DNA from 2 places in the Rhizobium sp. YTUHZ044 genome. Region 2 is predicted to be linked to the other one. Evidence: riboswitches for the same ligand, from Rfam matches in the RefSeq annotation. Region 2 holds a riboswitch; the other holds the start of a gene.
The links. Region 2 has a riboswitch for cobalamin ahead of nrdH (glutaredoxin-like protein NrdH). Riboswitches for the same ligand answer to the same signal wherever they lie in the genome.
Positions count from the first base shown of each region.

Region 1: linked by a shared signal. The riboswitch ahead of bluB (5,6-dimethylbenzimidazole synthase) and the one ahead of nrdH (glutaredoxin-like protein NrdH) in region 2 are both predicted to bind cobalamin.

Region 1 covers NZ_CP101426.1:2,188,154-2,192,575, forward strand. The annotation lists gene NL154_RS10915 (DUF2865 domain-containing protein) at 158-1,255, shown strand; gene bluB (5,6-dimethylbenzimidazole synthase) at 1,259-1,948, opposite strand; cobalamin riboswitch at 1,991-2,177, opposite strand; gene NL154_RS10925 (methyl-accepting chemotaxis protein) at 2,499-4,376, shown strand.
Region 2 covers NZ_CP101426.1:3,857,698-3,862,119, reverse strand. The annotation lists gene NL154_RS18935 (heavy metal translocating P-type ATPase) at 1-1,542, shown strand, start outside; cobalamin riboswitch at 1,928-2,153, shown strand; gene nrdH (glutaredoxin-like protein NrdH) at 2,417-2,638, shown strand; gene nrdI (class Ib ribonucleoside-diphosphate reductase assembly flavoprotein NrdI) at 2,652-3,065, shown strand; gene nrdE (class 1b ribonucleoside-diphosphate reductase subunit alpha) at 3,044-4,422, shown strand, end outside.

The DNA of each region.
Region 1 (4,422 bases), 1.7 Mb from region 2:
GCCGGGGCAACGCTGTTGCCCGCATCTTCTGGATAAAATCCCGAAAATGCGCTAGGAATTGATCCAAGCTTATTAAGAGAAATACCTTAAGAGACAAGGTACGGCGAATGGACGCCACCTTTGACCGATCGACACTTTCTCACTTCCGGACGATGCCGTGAAACGCCGAAACCTGTCTCTTGCTCTTGTGCTTGCGCTGGCATCGCCGGCTGCCGCACAGAGCAGCGCCGTCTGCAACGACCTGCGTGGTCGCCTGGCCGACCTACCACGATCGATCGGCAACAATAACGGGCAGGAAGCGCGCCAATATGCCAGCGCAATCGCCGAGCAGAACCTCGAGCTGCGCAAGGTCCGCAACGATCTGCGCAGCTATGGCTGCACCTCGGGTAGCATGGTGGTGATCGGCGGCGAGAATGCCGATTTTTGCGCCGAGCTTTCTGATGCCGAAGCCCGGATGGTCGACAATATCCGTTATCTCCAGGATCAGCGCGACGAGTTGCGCAGCCAGGCCGGCGATGACGACGCGCGCCGGGAATTGACGGCGGCCCTCGAACGCAATGGCTGCAGCAGCGACAATTTCTATGCCCCGACCGAGCGCAGCGCCAGCGATCCTGCCCCAAGCGTCGAGGAACAGGCGATGCGCACCGACACCTTCATCCCGCTTGGCGGCGGTGAAGAGGCCGATCCATTTTACGGCCTGCCGAGGGCCGAAATGTTTTCGCCGGTCAGCACCATTTGCGTTCGCAGCTGCGACGGCGGCTTCTTCCCGATCAGCTCGAACACCACCTCGGTCGATTTCGGCCGCGATGCGCAGACCTGCGCCAAGATGTGCCCCGGCATCGAGACCGAGCTCTTCTATCGCGACGTGACCAGCACCGAAGCCTCGAACATGATCTCGGTCGCAACAGGCGCGCCCTATAGCGCCATGAAGAACGCCTTTGCCTACAAGAACCGCGCTCCCGGCGAGAAAAATACCTGCGCCTGCAATCTGACCGCCTATTACGAGGAGATGCGCGGCAAGCAGACCCTGAGCGAACCGCCGCAACAGGGCTCGATCACGACGGTCCGCACCAATCCGCCGGCGAAAGATACTGCGGCAGCAGCAGTCCCGCCGCAGCCATCCGTTCCCGAGCGTCCCTACGACCCCACGCAGAACAAGGTCCGTCAGGTCGGCCCGCAATTCCTTGCTGGCGACCAGGGCTCGATCGACCTTGCCAATCCGGCGACGCCGGGCCCGCAACCACAACAGCAGTAATTGCTAAGGGTCGTTGCGTCCCCATCCGTCGTGGAAAACCAGTTCCTCGAGCGGCAGCCGCTGCCGCCAGCCTTTGACCGAGAGTTCCGGTTCATCATAAAGCCGATCGACAAAGCCGGCGCAGAGCCAAGCGACCACCTCGATATGCTCGGGTATGCCGAGAATTGATTTCAGGTCGCCTTCACGAAAGATGCTGACCCAGCCGATGCCGACCCCTTCGGCGCGGGCCGCAAGCCAGAGGTTCTGGATGGCGCAAACGGTCGAATAGGAATCCATCCGCGGATTGTGCGTCCGTCCCAGCACCACGCTGCCGCCGCGAGTGGGATCGCAGGTCACGCATATGCCGAGCGGCGCCTCCACGATGCCTTCGAGCTTGAGGGACCGATAGGCCTGCCGCCGCTCGCCTTCGAACATCGACGCCGCCTCTTCGTTGGCCTTGGCAAAGGCGTCGCGCACGCGCGCACGGACAGCTGGACTATTCACCAGAATGAAATTCCATGGCTGCATGAAGCCGACCGACGGCGCATGATGGGCGGCTGTCAGGAGCCGCGCCACGACGTCGTCGGGCAACGGATCGGGCAGGAACTGGCTGCGCACGTCACGCCGCGTCATGATCGCGTGATACACGGCTTCGCGCTCGGCCAGCGAAAAACCGGACGCCGCCGAAAGGGCATCCGCATCAAAGGGTCGCATCGTCAAATCCCCAACAACGCAACCGCCCGCCGTCCGCGCGGGTTGGGTCTATCTCGCCAGGCCGGTCTTCTGACTTGGCTTCATCCATCTGCCGCAGCCTTCCCGGCAAAAGCCAGTGGCGCGATGAAGCGGCAGACGTCGGCCTTACAGCGTTGGGCACGTTCCGGCCTTGCACCGGATTCCCGATTCTCCCGCCTGGACGGCGGGCACCTGACGGCGCATCTATTTCAGGAAAACGACGCGGCGGCAAGTGCACGCAGACCGAACCTGAAACCAGGCTGCATATGGCTGATCGAGGGGCGGATCACCGGGCAGACAACCCCCTCCTCGGCGATCTTTTGGTCGCAGGAGGAAACAGCCTCTGTGTGCCCGCCCATCCTCCTCTACTTTATGATTTATTCACACATCAAATCCACACTGCCTTTGCGCGTTTTGGGTCGCAAACTCCGACATGGGCATGAGCGCTCGTGATGTGACCGTCAGCGTCGATGCCGTGCTGATATGCCGGTCGCGAAGATGGTCGACCGAGCCGCAATTCCAGGCTCCACGGATGTTCCAATTCTTGAAAACGATGCCCCTGACAGCCAAGCTGGCGGCGATTATCGTTGCCGTCAATCTCTGCGGCATTTCCGCCTTGGCCACCTATACATGGATGTATGAAACCCGGGCGCTGGTTGATGGCGCCCACGCAAATTGGTCCAAGGATGCGAAGCAGTTTGCATCTCTGGCCGCCGGCGGCGTCAAATGGGGCAAGGCGAACGCCGTTCGCGAGGCTTATTCGCTGTATCGTGACGATCCCTCGCTCGATCTTGTGCAATTTGCCGCATTCAACGCAGAGCTCGCTGCCGTCGACAGCTGGACCCGCGACGGCGTTTCCGGTTTGCCAACGCCGGCCGACCTGGCGACCCGCCTCAGCGCAAAACCCGACAAAACGACGATCGATGACAGCGGAATGTCCGCCGGTTTGGTCACGATTATCGCGCCGCTGCCGCTGGACAAGTCGGGCAAGACAACCGGCTACATCGTCACGAACTGGTCTGTCGAAAAAATCACGTCCGAAGTCCGCCAGAAGGTCCTCGTTTCGCTGCTCACGCAGTCCGCCATCACCGTTCTCGCCGTCATCGCTTTCCTCCTCGCCATGCGCAGCCTCGTTGGCAGGCCGCTCAGGATCCTCAGCAAACGAATTGGCGCGCTGCAGAATGGCGACCTCGCCTCCTCCGTCGCCTACAAGGAGAATGGCGACGAAATCGGCTTCCTCGCCCGTGCGCTGGAGGTCTTCCGTCACGAGGCGATCGCAAAGGTCGAAAGAGAGCAAGTCACTGCCGAGCAGACCGCCTCGTTCGACGCCGAACGGGCCCGCAACGCATTGCTGACGGAAGAATCCGGCAACAGGCAACGGCTGGTGATGACCACTCTTGCGAACGCATTGGAAAGACTGGCCGCCGGCGACTTCTCGATCCAGCTTGCCGATCTCGGCCCTGAATTCGATAAATTGCGGCAGGACTTCAACAACATGGTCCAGGCCGTCGCAGCCGCGCTGACAGAGATAAAGATCGCTTCCGTCGCGGTTGAGGGCGGATCGAGCGAGCTGGCTTCCTCCGCAGATCAGCTGGCCAAACGGACCGAACAGCAGGCGGCAGCACTGGAACAGACCGCTGCGGCACTAGATGAAGTGACGACGACGGTCAAAACATCGTCGCAGCGGGCTGAAAATGCCGGACAATTGGTCGAGGAAACCAAGCGAGGTGCTCACGTCTCGGCGACGGTGGTGCGCGACGCGATCGGCGCGATGGACCGGATCCAAACCTCCTCCAGTCAGATCGGCCGCATCATCGGCGTCATCGACGAAATCGCATTCCAGACGAATCTGCTGGCGCTGAATGCCGGCGTCGAGGCCGCACGTGCCGGCGAGGCCGGCAAGGGATTTGCGGTTGTCGCACAGGAGGTTCGTGAACTCGCCCAGCGCTCGGCAAATGCGGCAAAGGAAATCAAGAACCTGATCAACGTTTCCGGCCAAGAGGTTGCTGCCGGCGTCGGGCTGGTGAACGAGACTGGCGACGCTCTCCTGAAGATCGAGGAGCAGATCAACCGCATCAGCGACAGCATCGCTACCCTCGTTCAGTCCTATCGCGAGCAGGCGACCGGTCTGCAGGAAATCAACGGCGCGATCAACCAGATGGATCATGCGACGCAGCAGAACGCGGCCATGGTCGAAGAAACGAACGCGGCCTGCCAAGAGCTGCTGTCGCAGGGACGCCGGCTGCAGGATTCGGCCGGCCGGTTCCTCGTCGGCGCATCCTTGGCGAGTCAGCCGAGGCCGGTCCAGCCGAGCGCCAGTCAATCTCGTCCGGAAACCAGAACCGTCGTGCCGCGGCTTGCAGGAAATGCAGCCGTTGCCGCTTCTCCCGGTGCCTGGGAGGAGTTCTGACGCCGCCCCCCCGACGAGACTTTATTTTTCAGCAACTGATCACAGG
Region 2 (4,422 bases):
GAAAGCATCCAGTCGCTGACGGCCCTGGTGCCGAAAACCGCGTTGCTCGAAGACAATGGCCAGATGCGGGAGGTGCCGGCGGAAAGCCTTGCCGTCGGCGCGGTCATCATGGTTCGCCCCGGCGACCGCATTTCGGCGGACGGCGTCATCGTCTCAGGCGAGAGTGCGATCGACGAGGCCCCGGTGACGGGCGAGAGCACGCCGGTGCGCAAGGGCGTCGATGCCGGCGTCTATGCCGGTACGGTCAACGGTGATGCGGTGCTCAGGGTTCGCGTCACGGCGGCCGCTGCCGACAATACCATCGCCCGCGTCGTCAAGCTGGTGGAAGAAGCGCAGGAATCGAAGGCGCCGACGGAGCGCTTCATCGATCGGTTCTCTCGCTATTACACGCCGGGCGTGGTCGTCGTCGCCGCACTTGTCGCGGTCGTTCCGCCGTTGTTTCTCGGCGGCGCGTGGGGTGAATGGATCTACAAAGGCCTTGCCATCCTGCTGATCGGCTGCCCCTGCGCGCTCGTCATTTCGACGCCGGCGGCGATCGCCGCTTCGCTGTCGGCGGGCGCGCGGCGCGGGCTCTTAATGAAGGGCGGCGCGGTGCTGGAGACGCTCGGCACGGTGACGATGGTCGCCTTCGACAAGACAGGCACGTTGACGGAAGGCAAGCCTCGGGTGACGGACATTGTTTCCTTCGGATTGGGTGAGGCGCAGCTCCTGTCGCGCGCGGCTGTGCTCGAGCAGGGCTCCAGCCATCCGCTGGCACTGGCGATTCTCCACCGCGCCAAGGCGGACGGCGTGCCCGTGCCGCCGGCCTTCGAACTGGAAGCGCTGCCGGGCAAGGGTGTCACCGGCAAGGTCGGCGGCGAGACATTGGATCTCTTGTCGCCGCCCGCCGCCCGCGAGTGCGGGGCGCTGAACGGGGAGCAGGAAGCGCGTATTGCAGGGCTCAATGATGAGGGCAAGAGCGTATCGGTGCTGCTCGTCAATGGCACTGCGGCCGGCCTGATCGCCATGCGCGACGAGCCGCGCGAGGATGCCGGGGCGGGGCTCTCCGCGCTCAAATTGGCCGGTGTCAAGGCGATGATGCTGACCGGCGACAACAAGCGGACGGCGGCAGCCGTCGCCGGCATGCTCGATATCGACTGGCGCGGCGAGATGATGCCCGAAGACAAGCAGCGGGTCGTCGGCGAATTGAAGCGTCAGGGCTTCGTCGTCGCCAAGGTCGGCGACGGCATCAACGACGCGCCGGCGCTCGCCGCCGCCGACATCGGTATCGCCATGGGCGGCGGCACCGATGTGGCGCTGGAGACCGCGGATGCCGCCGTGCTGCATGGACGCGTCGGCGACGTGGCGCGGATGATCGCGCTTTCCAAGCGGACGATGCGCAATATCCTTGAGAATATCACCATTGCGATCGGGCTGAAGGCTGTCTTCCTGGTGACGACGATCGCCGGCATGACCGGGCTCTGGCCGGCGATCCTCGCCGATACCGGTGCCACGGTGCTGGTGACGATCAACGCGCTCAGGCTGCTTCGTGTACGGGGATGAATGTTTTGCCGGTGGCGGTTTGAAGACCAGCGATTCGGGGCCGGTCATCCGTTAGGTCGGCGCTCAGTTTGCTGACAAGGTCTCATGCTCGGCCTTGTGCCGAGCATCTCACCACTGCAATTATCTGGCAGGAAAGCTCTTATTTTCAGAATGGACCTGGGTGGATCGTCGGCACAAGGCAGCACAAGGCCGAGGATGACGTCGCGGGTTTTGCGTCGTCTATCCGCAGCCTGGCAGCTGGCTATAGGCCAGCCCCACCACGGTCATCTCCAAGCCTGTTTTCGTTAAGCTTTCGTTGTCCATGTTTTTCACAGGAATGCAGCGATTTCAAACCTGCCGTAACGCAATGCACAAACCATCCGTTGACGTGAATTACGATTCGCGTACTATATCTAGTGTTCAAGGTTCCTTCGATTCGTGAGGATCGCGGGCTAAGACGGGAATACGGTGCGCTGCGCCATCATGGTGCGACAATGCCGGAGCTGCCCCCGCAACTGTAAGCGGCGAGCAACTGTCCGATTTCAGGTCACTGGAGCATGATGCTCCGGGAAGGCTGGGGCAGGGTGCTTCGACCCGTGAGCCAGGAGACCTGCCTCGAACGAAACGTCCACGGGCGGGGTGTCCGGAAGGTCGCGTGCATGAAGCGGAATGATCCGTGTCTGTTGCGCTGCCCCGAACGTCCGCATGAGCATTTCGGGGGTTTGAAGTCATGTCGAGAACATCAAAGCCGCCGCCCGTGCACATCCTGCGAGGGATGATGTCGGGCGTTTAAAGCGCCAACTTTGCCAGATCATTATCAAGCATTGCCCCGGACGTCGCACGGCGCCCGATCCCAGTCCTGTGTCCTGCATTCACTGACATCACGAGGAAGATGATGAGCGTTACCGTTTACAGCAAGCCGGCCTGTGTCCAATGCACGGCCACTTACCGCGCCCTCGATCGCCTGGGCGTCGATTATGAGATCGTCGATATTTCCGAGGATGCCGAAGCGCTCGATCGCGTGCTTGGCATGGGCTACATGCAGGTTCCGGTCGTCGTTGCCGGCGAGCAGCATTGGGCGGGCTTCCGCCCCGACATGATCAGCGCGCTCTCCTGACCGGAGAAAAGCGGTGGGGCTGATCGTCTATTATTCCAGCCGATCCGGGAACACCCATCGTTTCGTCGAGAAGTTGGGATTGCGCGCGACGCGCATTCCCGTCGGCGCTGAAGACATCCACATTCGCGAACCCTATGTGCTGATCTCGCCCACCTATTGTGGGGACGGCGGCCCAGGGATCGTCAAGGGCGCCGTGCCCAAGCAGGTGATCCGTTTCCTCAAAGAGGCGGAAAACCGCTCCAACATCCGCGGCGTGATTGCCGCGGGCAACAGCAATTTTGGCGAGACCTACGGGCTTGCCGGCGACGTCATCTCGAAGAAGTGCCAGGTGCCGTACCTCTACCGGTTCGAGCTCCTGGGAACAGCCGAGGATGTCGCCAATGTCAAAGACGGGATGGGACGATTTTGGACACGGGAACAAATCTGACGCGGGATACAGGCGCAAAACCACTTAAAGCGGCCGAAACACTCGACTATCACGCACTGAACGCGATGCTGAACCTCTATGACGATGAGGGCAGGATCCAGCTCGACAAGGACCGCATGGCGGCCAAGCAGTATTTCCTGCAGCATGTGAACCAGAACACCGTGTTCTTTCACAATCTCCGGGAAAAGCTCGATTACCTCGTGACCGAGGGCTATTACGAGCGGGAGGTTCTCGACCAGTATTCCTTCAATTTCGTCCGCGGCCTCTTCGATCAGGCCTATGCGCGGAAATTCCGCTTCCCGACCTTCCTCGGCGCTTTCAAATATTACACCAGCTATACGCTGAAGACCTTCGACGGAAAGCGCTATCTCGAGCGCTATGAGGACCGCATCTGCATGGTGGCGCTGACCTTGGCGCGGGGCGATGAGGCGCTTGCCCGTGACATGGTCGACGAGATCATTTCCGGGCGTTTCCAGCCGGCGACGCCGACTTTCTTGAATGCCGGCAAGAAGCAGCGCGGCGAACTCGTTTCCTGCTTCCTGCTGCGGGTCGAGGACAATATGGAATCGATCGGCCGGTCGATCAATTCGGCACTGCAGCTATCGAAGCGCGGCGGCGGCGTGGCGCTGTCGCTGACGAATATCCGCGAGGCCGGCGCGCCGATCAAGCAGATCGAGAAACAGTCCTCCGGCATCATCCCGGTGATGAAGCTCTTGGAAGATAGCTTCTCCTACGCCAACCAGCTCGGCGCGCGCCAAGGCGCGGGCGCGGTCTATCTCAACGCGCATCATCCCGACATCATGCGTTTCCTCGACACCAAGCGCGAAAATGCCGATGAGAAGATCCGCATTAAGACGCTGTCGCTCGGCGTCGTCGTGCCTGATATCACCTTCGAGCTCGCCAGGAACAATGAGGACATGTACCTGTTCTCACCCTATGACGTGGAGCGGGTCTACGGCGTACCCTTCACCGAGATCTCGGTGACGGAAAAGTACCGGGAGATGGTGGCGGACGCCCGTATCTCGAAGAAGAAGATCAAGGCGCGGGAATTCTTCCAGGTGATCGCCGAAATCCAGTTCGAGAGCGGTTACCCCTACCTCATGTTCGAGGACACGGTGAACCGGGCGAACCCGATCGCCGGCCGCATCTCCATGAGCAATCTCTGCTCGGAGATCCTGCAGGTGAGTGAGGCGAGCGAATATAATGGCGACCTCTCCTATAAGGATCTCGGCAAGGACATTTCCTGCAATCTCGGCTCGCTGAACATTGCAGCGGCGATGGATTCGGCCGATTTCGGTAAGACGATCGAGACCTCGATCCGGGCGCTGACGGCGGTGTCGGACATGAGCCATATCGC